Regions from separate parts of the Sphingomonas sp. UYP23 genome, predicted to be linked through region 2. Evidence: predicted binding sites of a transcription regulator. Region 2 holds the regulator's gene; each other region holds the start of a gene.

Region 1 (3,954 bases), 440 kb from region 2:
TGATACTGTCGCATCGCGCGATCATGCCCGATGCGTCGCGGCGATGCCAGCGTCGGGCTCGCTGCGCAGGCGGAACGATCGACGCGCACGGCGGTTTTCTCGCGCGTACCAGGACGGTACGTGTCCAACAGGGGTTACCGATGAAGAAGACAATGATCGCGGCGCTGGCGTTGGTCGCCCTCCCGCTTGCCGCGTGCGGCGGCAATGGCGACGGCAAGCTCGCCAAGCAGGTCGAGAAGGCCGCCGACAACCGTGCCGACGCGATGGAGGCCAATGCCAAGGACCTCGAGGCGCAGGCCAAGGCCGAGCGCAAGACCGGCGAAGACCGCGCCGACGCGATCCGCGCCGCCGATGTCGACGCGAGCGCGATGACGCCCGAACAGCGCGGCGAAGTCGTCGCCAACGACGCAGCGGCGGTCCGCTGATTTCCCCGGCGCGCGGCCCCGTGTCGCGCGCCGCATTCCCTCGCGCGCATTCGCCGGGTAGAGCGCGGGAATGCCCTCGCAATTCCCCTGGCAATTCGGCTCCGCGCTGCCCTGGCTCGATCTGTTCGGGATCGCCGTGTTCGCGATCACCGGCGCGCTCGCCGCGATCCGCCACCGCCAGACGCTCGTCACCGCCACCTTCTTCGCGCTGGTCACCGGCGTTGGGGGCGGGTCGGTCCGCGATCTGCTGATCGGCGCGCCGGTGTTCTGGGTGCACGACCGTTTCGTCGCGGGCACCTGCCTTGCGGTCGCGGTGCTGGTGTGGACGACGCCCGAGCGGTGGTGGAAAGGGACTGCGCTCGACTGGCTCGATGCGGTCGGCCTTGCCGCCTACGCCGTGTTCGGCGCGGCCAAGGCGCTCGCGTTCGGCATTCCGCCCGTGCCGACCGCGCTGATGGGCGTGGTGACGGCATGCATCGGCGGGGTCATCCGCGACGTGCTCGCGGGCGAGCCGTCGATCCTGATGCGACCGGAATTGTATGTGACCGCGGCGGCGCTGGCGTCGGGATCATATGTTGTACTGGTCAGCGCGGGCCTGCCTTCGGCGTTCGCCGCGCCGATTGCCGCAAGCGCTGGTTTTGCGCTGCGGGCGGCGGCGATCCGGTGGCGGCTGGCATTGCCGGCCTATGGCAGGTCTTAACGGACATCATTCCAGAAGATTCGGCGGCCGGAGTGGGTCGCAAGGGGGGTGCCGTCCTTGTCCAGCGCGGGGCGATACCGGCCGTGCTGGGTGATCGCGGCGCAAGCGGCAGCATCGGCGGACGGCTCGCCGCTGGGTATCACCACGCTGCAGTTCTTCACGCGGCCGTCCGTGTCGATCAGCCAAACGAGCATGACCGCGCCTTGTGGTGTCGGGTCGAGCACCTGCGATGGAACGTCGGCGTTCGTGATCCATCGCTCAGGGCCGATCGCTTTGGCCTTGGTAACGGCCAACGTCCGCTCGGCGGGATCGATATGCCATGTGCGCAGCAGATCGGCGTTGCATGTCGAGAGCGCGTGCAACGCGGGCTTCATAAGCAGCAAGGCGACTGAAACGCGGGCTTTGCCCGAGAAAACGAGATCGACCGAAGGCGCATCGGCAAGCGTGGCGAGCGCCTCTTCCGGAATGGTGAGTGTCGTTATCCGCGGCTGGTCTTTAGCGGCGACGGCGCTGGTGTAGGACGTGTCGATTGCGGCAACGGTCGGACCCATGACGAACTTGGCCCGGCCCGATTGCGTATTGGCAGAGCTGGGGTGCGGCTCGATCAGGATGATGTCGATCCAGCCGGAGACAGGCCAAGTGCGAACACCGAAGGTCAACGGTCCGGCGCCGGTCTCATAAGGCCGGGACAGGACGCACTGCGTGTCGGCATAGTCGACCGCCCATTTGGCGGTCGGCTGCAACGGCGCGATCGGCGGGGACGCTGCACTTACCGTGAGCAGCGCCGCAGCTAGCATCATGGTCATCGCTTGCCCCCAAACCTTGTCGTTGCGGGTTTAACGCCCCATCTCGCCTCTGCAACCGGTCGCTTGCGCCACCCGAACAAATCTGGAACAGACTGCTCCCATGCTGACTCATATTTCCGTGCGCGGCGCGCGCGAGCACAACCTCAAGGACGTCTCGGTCGACATCCCGCGCGACACGCTGACGGTCATCACCGGCTTGTCGGGCAGCGGCAAGTCGAGCCTCGCGTTCGACACGATCTATGCAGAAGGCCAGCGGCGCTATGTAGAATCCCTGTCGGCCTATGCCCGCCAGTTCCTTGAGCTGATGCAGAAGCCCGATGTCGACCATATCGAGGGCCTCAGCCCCGCAATCTCGATCGAGCAGAAGACCACCAGCCGCAACCCGCGCTCGACCGTCGCGACCGTCACCGAAATCTACGATTACATGCGCCTGCTCTGGGCGCGCGTCGGCATCCCATACTCGCCCGCGACCGGCGAGCCGATCGCCGCGCAGACCGTCAGCCAGATGGTCGACCGCGTGATGGCGCTGCCCGAGGGCACGCGGCTCTATCTGCTCGCCCCCGTCGTGCGCGGCCGCAAGGGCGAGTATAAGAAGGAACTGCTCGAATGGCAGAAAGCGGGCTTCACCCGCGTCCGCATCGATGGCGAGATCCACGAGATCGACGAAGCCCCCGCGATCGACAAGAAGTACAAGCATGACCTCGAGGTGGTGGTCGACCGCCTCGTCATCGGCCCCGACATCGCGACGCGCCTCGCCGAAAGCTTCGAGGCCGCGCTGAAGCTCGCCGACGGGCTCGCTTATGTCGACCCGGCCGATCCGGTCGAGCCGCACACCCCCAAGAACGAAGTGCTCGGCGACAACGCGCCCCCCGGCCGCATCGTGTTCAGCGAGAAATTCGCCTGCCCGGTCTCCGGCTTCACCATCGCCGAGATCGAGCCCCGCCTGTTCAGCTTCAACGCGCCGCAGGGTGCGTGCCCGGCGTGCGATGGCCTCGGCGAAAAGATGCTGTTCGACGAGGAGCTCGTCGTCCCCAACCACGCGCTCAGCATCAAGAAGGGCGCGGTCGTGCCCTGGGCCAAGTCCAACCCGCCATCGCCGTACTACATGCAGGTGCTCGGCAGCCTCGCGCGCGAGTATAAGTTCGAGCTCGACACGCCGTGGGAAGACCTGCCCGAAACCGCGCGCGACACGATCCTCTACGGCACCAAGGGCAAGGCGGTCACGCTGACCTTCATCGACGGCAAGAAGTCGTACGACGTCAAGAAGCCGTTCGAGGGCGTGATCGGCAACCTCAACCGCCGCATGCTCTCGACCGAGAGCGCGTGGATGCGCGAGGAACTGAGCAAGTATCAATCCTCCGCCGCGTGCGAGGTCTGCAAGGGCGCGCGCCTCAAGCCCGAGGCGCTCGCGGTCAAGATCGGCATGCGCGACATCTCGAGCGTCACGCGCCTGTCGGTGGTCGACGCGCTCGCCTGGTTCGAACAGGTCCCGAGCCAGCTCGGCGACCAGCAGAACGCGATCGCCGAGCGCATCCTCAAGGAAATCCTCGAGCGGATCGGCTTCCTAAACAATGTCGGGCTCGATTACCTCAACCTCGACCGCACCTCCGGCACCCTGTCCGGCGGCGAGTCACAACGCATCCGCCTCGCGTCGCAGATCGGCAGCGGCCTGTCGGGCGTGCTCTACGTGCTCGACGAGCCCTCGATCGGCCTGCACCAGCGCGACAACGACATGCTGCTCAAGACGCTGCGGCGCTTACGCGATCTCGGCAACACCGTGCTCGTCGTCGAGCATGACGAGGACGCGATCCGCACCGCCGACTATGTCATCGACATGGGGCCGGGCGCCGGCGTCCACGGCGGCCATATCGTTGCGCAGGGCACCTTCGAGGAAGTGCTCGCCAACGAGAACAGCATCACCGCCGACTATCTTTCGGGCCGCCGCGAAGTCGCCGTCCCCAAGACGCGTCGGAAAGGCAACGGCAAGAAGATCACCGTCCACAACGCCACCGCCAACAATTTG
Region 2 (3,954 bases):
TCGCGGGCGGCGGTGCGGGGGGGATCGGGCTACGGCAAGCCTTGTCGGAGCACATCCAGCAGCAGGCGGGCGGCGGGGGCGTCGGGGGAATCGCAGCTTCGCTCGCAACCGGCGACCAGGGCGGGATCCCGCTTGAGGACAATGAGGCGATGCGCCGCTCGGGGCTTGCGCATCTGCTGTCGGTCAGCGGGCTCCATATCACCGCGGCGGTCGGTGCGGTGATGCTGCTCGTCGCGCGTCTGCTCGCGCTCAGCCCATGGATCGCGCTGCGGACGCGCGTGCCGCTGATCGCCGCGGGGGCGGGAGCGCTCGCGGCGATCGGCTATACGCTGCTGACCGGGGCAGAAGTGCCGACGATCCGCTCGTGCGTCGCGGCGTTGCTCGTGCTTGTCGCGCTGGCGCTTGGGCGCCAGGCGCTGACGCTGCGGCTGGTCGCGGCGGGGGCGGTCGTTGTGCTTTTGCTCTATCCGGAGGCGCTGGCCGGGCCGAGCTTCCAGCTCTCCTTCGCCGCGGTCGCGTCGATCGTCTCGCTCAACGAGCATCCGCAGTTGCGGATCTGGTTCGGGCCGCGCGAGCAGACGCGGCTGGCGAGGTTCGCTCGCGAACTCGCGTCGCTGCTCCTCACGGGCATCGTCGTCGAGCTTGCACTGCTGCCGATCGCGCTGTTCCACTTCCACAAAGCGGGCGTCTACGGCGCGGTTGCCAATATCGTCGCGATCCCGCTGACGACCTTCGTGACGATGCCGTGCGAAGCGCTCGCCTTGCTGTTCGACACCGTTGGCGCGGGGCTGCCATTCTGGTGGCTGACGGCGCGCTCGCTCGATCTGCTGCTGTGGATCGCGCATGTGACGGCGGCCACGCCGGGCGCAGTCGCGCCGCTGCCGGCGATGCCGGGCGGCGCCTATGGGCTGATGATCGCGGGTGGGTTGTGGATCGCGCTGTGGCGCACGCGCTGGCGGCGGCTCGGGGCGGTGCCCTTGCTGATCGGGATGGTGTGGGCGATCGCGACGCCGGCGCCCGATCTGCTCGTGACCGGGGACGGGCGGCATGTCGCGATCCGGACCGCCGACGGCGCGCTGGCGCTGCTGCGCGATCGGACGGGCGACTATACGGCCGACACGCTTGCCGAAAATGGCGGGGTCTCGGACCTGCCCGTGCTGCTGTCCGAGCGACGCGACGCCCGCTGTAGCCGGGATCTGTGTCTGACGCGCCGGATGGCGGGCGGGCGGGAGTGGCGGGTGTTGGCGACGCGGAGCGGCTATCGCGTTGCCACCGCCGATCTGGTCGCGGCCTGCGCCGGCGTCGATATCGTGATCAGCGAGCGGCGACTGCCGCGGCGGTGCGGACCGCGCTGGTTGCGGCTCGACCGGCCGACGGTGGAGCGAACCGGCGGGGTCGCGATCGCTTTGGCATCGCGTGCGGTGCGGACGGTTCGCCAGGCGGGCGACCAGCATCCGTGGATCGCCGCGCCGGATGCCGGGACCGTCCGGAGGCGGTGGGGCGGCGCGATGCGGTCACGGTCGACGCCCTCCGCGCGCGGGGCGGCGGGTGTGCGGTGATGGACGGATGCTGCTGCGGGTGGCACGTCCTTGCGGCGTGGCCTGGAATGCCGGAGGATATCCGTCTTGTTCGCGCACCTCGGAGCCTGCACGCCGTGGCTGACCAAAGCATCAAGGGACCCGCATCCTACTTTCCATCGATCGAGAAGACCTATGGCCGTCCGATCGCCGAGTGGCAGGCGCTGGTGCGCGACCGCTTGCCGGCAAAGCATAGGGACCTCGTCGCCATGCTGAAGACCGTTCATGGCATGGGCCACGGCCATGCCAATGCAGTCGTGGCGTCCACTCTTGCAGAGCAAAAGGACTGATCCGACCCGACCGCCAGCGGCGCGTCGATCAGGCGCGATCCCGCATTATGCCGACCCTAGCTCAGTCGTAGCGGCGCAGCAGTCCGGCAAGCTTGCCCTGCACCCGTACCTGCGCCGGCGCGTAGCGTTGCGGATCGTACGCGCGGTTCGCCGGATCGAGCCGCACCATCGCGCCTTCGCGCCGGAAAAACTTGAGCGTCGCCTCGCTTTCCTCGATCAGCGCCACGACGATCTCGCCGTCGCGCGCGACGTCCTGGCGCCTGATGAGCGCATAGTCGCCGTCGAGGATCCCCGCCTCGACCATTGAATCGCCCGAGACTTCGAGTGCATAATGTTCGCCGCTGCCGAGCAATGCTGCGGGGACCGAAAGCATCGACGCACCCTCGAACGCTTCGATCGGCACGCCAGCCGCGATCCGGCCGTGCAGCGGGATCTCGATCACGTCATTGGCAGGCTGTGGCGCGGAGCGCGGTGCGCTGGCCGGCGCGGTCTTGCTCGGCGTCTTGATCCCGCGCTCGGGCATCTTGAGCACTTCGAGCGCGCGCGCGCGATTGGGCAGGCGGCGGATGAACTGGCGTTCCTCGAGCGCGCTGATCAGGCGGTGGACGCCCGACTTCGATTTGAGATCGAGCGCTTCCTTCATTTCCTCGAAGGACGGCGATACACCGGTCTCGTCGAGCCGGTCGTTGATGAAGCAGATCAGCTCATGCTGCTTGCGGGTAAGCATCGCGCGGCCCTTTCGTCGGAACAGACGACGAACCTATACGGAACGAAAAATCGCCCGTCAAGCCGAGCGATCACGTCGGTGCGCGGTTTCCGACGAGTCGCCGATCGGGATCCGCGCCACGCGGCGCAGGTCTTCGAGGCAGGCGTCATGCGGTGCGTGTGCGGGCAGGGCGGTTTGCGCGAAGGCGGCGTTGAGCGCGACGCCAGCATTGTGAAACGGCGCGCCGACCCGGCGATCGAGGGGGCGGCGCGGGCGGGCCGGATCGCCGGTGCCGTCGAGCTTCGTCGGGGGCGATGCGCCGATTGCATCGATGGGGAGCGCGAGCGCCGCGACATGACCGGATGCGATCAAGGTCAGGAAGTGCATGCGGATCTGGTCGGATGCGTTGATCAACAGTCGCTGCAGCTGGGCGTCATCGCTGTCGGCGGCGTCGCAGGGGTGGCGGTGCGCCATCGTCCAACTGCCGAACTCGGCAACACTAATCCGACGTTCCTGCAGCACGACGAGCGAATGATGACGCGTGTCGGCAAGGATCCGCGCGAAGGTCGTCGTGACGCTCGCTCGTGGACCCTCGAGAACTTGCATGAAGCTCTTGCCATCGGACCAAAGCAGCCCGGTAATCCCGTCGATCGCATTATTGTGGCGCGATTGCTCGCGGATGCTGGCGAGATCGGTTTTGTCGTCGGGCACCATGCTCAGGCTGACATACAGGATTTGACGCATGTCGTTAATCCTTACTCGTGAACCTGAGCGTTACGGGCGGTGCATGTGCGCTGTCGTTGCGGTGGATCGTGACCGGTGACGATATCCTGCATCAGCTTTGGAATTCAAAGCGCTGGTGCAACCCGAAAGCCACACGCCACGGACAAAGCGTGGTGCGCCAGCATGGTGTCATAATCGCGTCACAATAGCGACCTAGCCGCGCCGTCGAGGCCACACCGCATCCAGCATCGCTGCTGAAGCATCGCCGCGCAGGACTAACAGGTCCGCTGCGGCGAAGGGTGTGGGCAGACCATTTAACCTATCGGGGGAACATCATGTCCAAATCACACGCCGCCAAGGCGGCCCTTCTGCTCGGCACCGCGTTCGGCGCGATCGCCAGCATCGGTTCGGCGAACGCACAGGACGCCGCGGCGCCTGCAGCCGCGGTTCAGGCCGCGCCAGAGAGCGACAGCCTCGGCGATATCGTTGTTACCGCGCAGCGTCGCAGCGAGAACCTGCAGAAGGTCCCGGTCTCGGTCGGCGTGCTGTCGGGCGCCGATCTGCGCACCTATACCTCCGGCGGCAGCGACACGCTGCTCGAACTCGCCAACCGCGTCCCCGGCCTTTACGCCGAGACGACCACCGGCAAGATCTTCCC
Region 3 (3,954 bases), 2.3 Mb from region 2:
GGCGTCGTACGGCGTCGACGGGATCACCGTCTTCACGCCCGAGATGTGCGTGAAGATCCCTTCCGGGCTCTGGCTGTGCGTCTGCCCGCCGAAGATGCCGCCGCCGAACGGCGAGCGCACCGTGATCGGCGCGGTGAATTCGCCCGCCGAGCGATAACGCAGCCGCGCCGCCTCGGACACGAGTTGGTCGAGCGCGGGGTAGATGTAATCGGCGAACTGGATCTCAGGGACCGGGCGCAGGCCGTACGCGCCCATCCCGACCGCGACACCGATGATGCCGCATTCGCTGATCGGCGTGTCGAACACGCGCGTCTTGCCGTATTTCGCCTGGAGCCCGGCGGTCGCGCGGAACACGCCGCCGAAATAGCCGACATCCTCGCCCATTACGATCACGTCGGGGTCGCGGCCCATCATCACGTCCATGGCGGAGTTGATCGCCTGGATCATGTTCATGCGGGTGGAGGGTCCGCCGGTGTCGTCCGCGGCGACACGGGTGTCGGTATCTGTGTCGGTCATCGACAAAACTCCGTCATTCCCGCGCAGGCGGGAATCCATAAACACAGCGGTTGCACTTCATCGCCACGACAAGACGAATGGATCCCCGCCTTCGCGGGGATGACGATGCTGGGTGACGCGCTCATGCTTTCCGCGCCCACGGACGGCCGCTCGCGGTTTCCTCGGCGATCATCTGCGCCTGTTGCTCGCGTAAGTGCCACGGCATTTCCCTCGAACACGCCGTCGAACAAGGTATCGAGCGGCTGGTGCAAACCATGGCCGAGCACGCCGTTCGCCTCGGCATCCTTCTGCGCGCGCTTGACCTGCTCGGCGAGGTCCTTGTCCTGCGCCGCATGGCGCTCGTCGTCCCATTCGCCGAGCGCGACGAGATGGTCCTTGAGGCGCTTGATCGGATCGCCGAGCGGCCAGGCGGTCGGCTCGCCGGCCGAGCGATACTGGCCCGGATCGTCCGAGGTCGAATGGCCCTCGGCGCGATAGGTGAAATGCTCGATCAGCGTCGGCCCCTGGTTGGTCCGCGCGCGCTCGGCGGCCCACAAGGTCGCGGCATAGACCGCGAGCGCATCGTTGCCGTCGACGCGTAAGCCCGCGATGCCATAGCCGACCGCGCGCGCCGCAAAGGTCGTCGATTCGGCGCCGGCAAATCCCGAGAAGCTCGAAATCGCCCACTGATTGTTGACGACGTTGAAGATGACGGGCGCGCGATAGACGCTGGCGAAGGTGCAGGCCGAGTGGAAATCGCCCTCTGCGGTCGATCCGTCGCCGCACCACGTCGCGGCGATCCGCGTATCGCCCTTGGCCGCGCTTGCCATCGCCCAGCCGACGGCTTGCGGATATTGCGTGGTGAGGTTGCCCGAGATCGAGAAGAAGCCGGCCTCTTTCACCGAATACATGATCGGCAATTGCTTGCCCTGCAACCGGTCGGCGGTGTTCGAATAGATCTGGTTCATCATGTCGACCATCGACCAGCCGCGCGCGATCAGCAGGCCCTGCTGGCGGTACGACGGGAAGCACATGTCTTCGTAATCGAGCGCATGCGCGGCGGCGACCGAGACCGCTTCCTCGCCGGTGCACTTCATGTAGAAGCTCGTCTTGCCCTGACGTTGCGCGCGGAACATGCGCTCGTCGAACGCGCGGACCAGCGCCATGCTGCGCAGCATCGCGCGCAGCGTATCGGGCGAGAGGCGCGGATTCCACGGGCCGACCGCCTGGCCATCGTCGTCGAGTACGCGGACGAGATCGAACGCCAGATCGATGAAGCTGTCGGCAGCGTCGGCGGGATCTGGCCGCCGCGCCTGCCCGGCGGGCGGGATCGGCACCTGCGTGAAATCAACCGCATCGCCCGGCCGGAACTTGGGTTCAGGCACGTACAGCGACAGCGGCGCAAGATTGGGCTTCAGGTGATCGGGGACTCGGTCGGTCGCCATATACTCTCCACAACGGCATGCCTGGCTTGTGACCGACAGGCGGAATCGTTCTTTCGGCCTTGTTATAAAATTTCAACGCGCTTGGCGAGGGGGCGTTTTGCAAGGAATGCGACGACCCGTCGTGTGGAGGTGACGGACCAGCTTGACTCGGCAGCGGCAAAGAGAACAAAATAGGAACGATGCTTCAAGTGAGTCGTGCCCGTGTCCTGTCCTGCCATCATCGCCGAGCTTCGCGAAAGTCTCAAGAAGGTCGAAAGCGACGGGCTGCGTCGGCGACCCGTGCTACCGTTCGGGATCGCGTCGATCGACGAGCGGCTGGCACCCGGAGGGCTGCGGCTCGATTCGCTCCACGAGATTTCCGCCTCCAGCCCCGCCCCGTCGGACGATGCCGCGGCAACGCTGTTCATGGCGGGAATTGCCGCGCGCGCCTGGGGTCCGGTGCTGTGGGTCGTGCGGCGGCGCGACCTGTTCGCCCCCGGATTGTACCAGGCGGGGCTTGCGCCGGGGCGGCTGATCTATGCCGAGGCGGCCGACGATGCCGAACTGCTCGCGCTGATGGAGGAGGGTTTGCGGCATCGCGGGCTCGGCGCGGTGGTCGGCGAGGTCAAGCGCGCGGCGATGCCCAATACGCGGCGACTCCAGCTGGCGGCGGAGGGCGGGAAGACGATCGCGCTGCTGATGAAGCGCCACGCGCGGGCCCTCAACGACAAAGGCGGCGGCAACCCGCTCGCCGTCCCATCGGCGGCGATGACACGCTGGCGGATTGCGTCGGCGCCCTCGACGCCACTGCCAGTCGGCGATGCGGGCGTCGGGCGGGCGCGATGGCAGGTGGAATTGGTCCGCCAACGCGGCGGCGAATCCGCCGAATGGATGATGGAGGCATGCGATGAAACGGGTCGCCTCGCTCTACCTGCCCGACTGGTCGATCGAACGGCTGGCGCAGGCCGAGCGCTCAGCCGCGCCGCTTGAGGGTGCGGCGGTAGATCCGCAGGGTCTCGCCGAGGCCGTCGCGCGCGAGCAGGCGGTGGCATGCTCGGTGCCGCGCGGTGGCGGCTGGCGGCCGGGTGCGCGCTGGGCGCGGAGCGGGGAACTCGATGCGAACGCGCGCCATCGCAGCGCCGGACGCGTGAGCGAGGCTGCGCCGCATCCGTTCAAGGCGATGCCGCCCGACGAGGGGCGGACACCGCTGCGGGATGCGCGGGCGGGTAGCGTCGTACGCGCCGCCTCTCCCCTCCCTGAAAGGGAGGGGCTGGGGGTGGGTCGGCCTAGGGAGAGAGCATCCGCCGCCACGGGCCGACCGACCCCCAACCCCTCCCTTCCAGGGAGGGGAGGGAAAGCGGCAGCGCATATTGCTCCCCCCCTCCGTCACCCCGGCCCTGTGCCGGGTTCCATGCCTCCGCTCGGGCGGCAGGGTGCGGTGACGGGTGAACGTCGGCACAACGCGGAGATGGCGAAAGACAGTGTAGCAAAACCGCCCGCCACCCCCCGCATCACAAGCATCCAATCCGGCAATCAGATCGTCATCGCCGCCGCCTGCCCCGCCGCGCGCGCGCTTGGGCTCGTGCCCGGCATGGCGGTGACGCAGGCGCGTGCGTTGGTGCCCGAGCTCGACATTCGCCCGGCCGATCCCGCGGGCGACCGCGCCGCGCTGCTGCGCCTCGCGACGCTCGCCGCGCGGCGCTGGTGCCCGGTCGTGATGCTGTCGGGCGAGGACGGGCTGTTCCTCGATATCAGCGGCACGGCGCATCTGTTCGGCGGCGAGGCGCAGATGGTGCGGCGGATGGTGCGCATTCTTGCGCGGCTCGGATTCACCGCGCACGTCGCGGTGGCGGATACGCCGGGCGCGGCGTGGGCGCTGGCGCGGTTTGCCACCCACCGTCGCCCGGGCGCAGAGGCACGCCACAAAGCAATACTGTGTGGGGACCCCGGAGGCCGGGGCCGGCCCGTTGTCGAACAGCCCGCGGATCCACAACACAACGGCCCCGGCCTGCGCCGGGGCGACGGCTATACGATC

The links. The regulator LexA, encoded in region 2, represses DNA repair genes until DNA is damaged. The targets are predictions, from matches to a motif close to GTTCCNCNCTTGTTCT.
Region 1: the regulator LexA is predicted to act here: its motif matches at 2,005-2,020, upstream of uvrA (excinuclease ABC subunit UvrA).
Region 3: the regulator LexA is predicted to act here: its motif matches at 2,103-2,118, upstream of ACVWYO_RS12495 (ImuA family protein).

Annotation. Positions count from the first base shown of each region.
Region 1 covers NZ_JBSSBX010000001.1:695,182-699,135, reverse strand. The annotation lists gene ACVWYO_RS03650 (YoaK family protein) at 1-89, opposite strand, end outside; gene ACVWYO_RS03645 (hypothetical protein) at 141-425, shown strand; gene ACVWYO_RS03640 (trimeric intracellular cation channel family protein) at 496-1,125, shown strand; gene ACVWYO_RS03635 (energy transducer TonB) at 1,122-1,868, opposite strand; gene uvrA (excinuclease ABC subunit UvrA) at 2,032-3,954, shown strand, end outside.
Region 2 covers NZ_JBSSBX010000001.1:256,031-259,984, reverse strand. The annotation lists gene ACVWYO_RS01415 (ComEC/Rec2 family competence protein) at 1-1,559, shown strand, start outside; gene ACVWYO_RS01410 (DUF4287 domain-containing protein) at 1,655-1,867, shown strand; gene lexA (transcriptional repressor LexA) at 1,929-2,594, opposite strand; gene ACVWYO_RS01400 (BLUF domain-containing protein) at 2,652-3,317, opposite strand; gene ACVWYO_RS01395 (TonB-dependent receptor) at 3,632-3,954, shown strand, end outside.
Region 3 covers NZ_JBSSBX010000001.1:2,528,282-2,532,235, reverse strand. The annotation lists gene ACVWYO_RS12505 (alpha-ketoacid dehydrogenase subunit beta) at 1-453, opposite strand, end outside; partial or broken gene ACVWYO_RS12500 (thiamine pyrophosphate-dependent enzyme) at 638-1,940, opposite strand; gene ACVWYO_RS12495 (ImuA family protein) at 2,142-2,909, shown strand; gene ACVWYO_RS12490 (Y-family DNA polymerase) at 2,827-3,954, shown strand, end outside.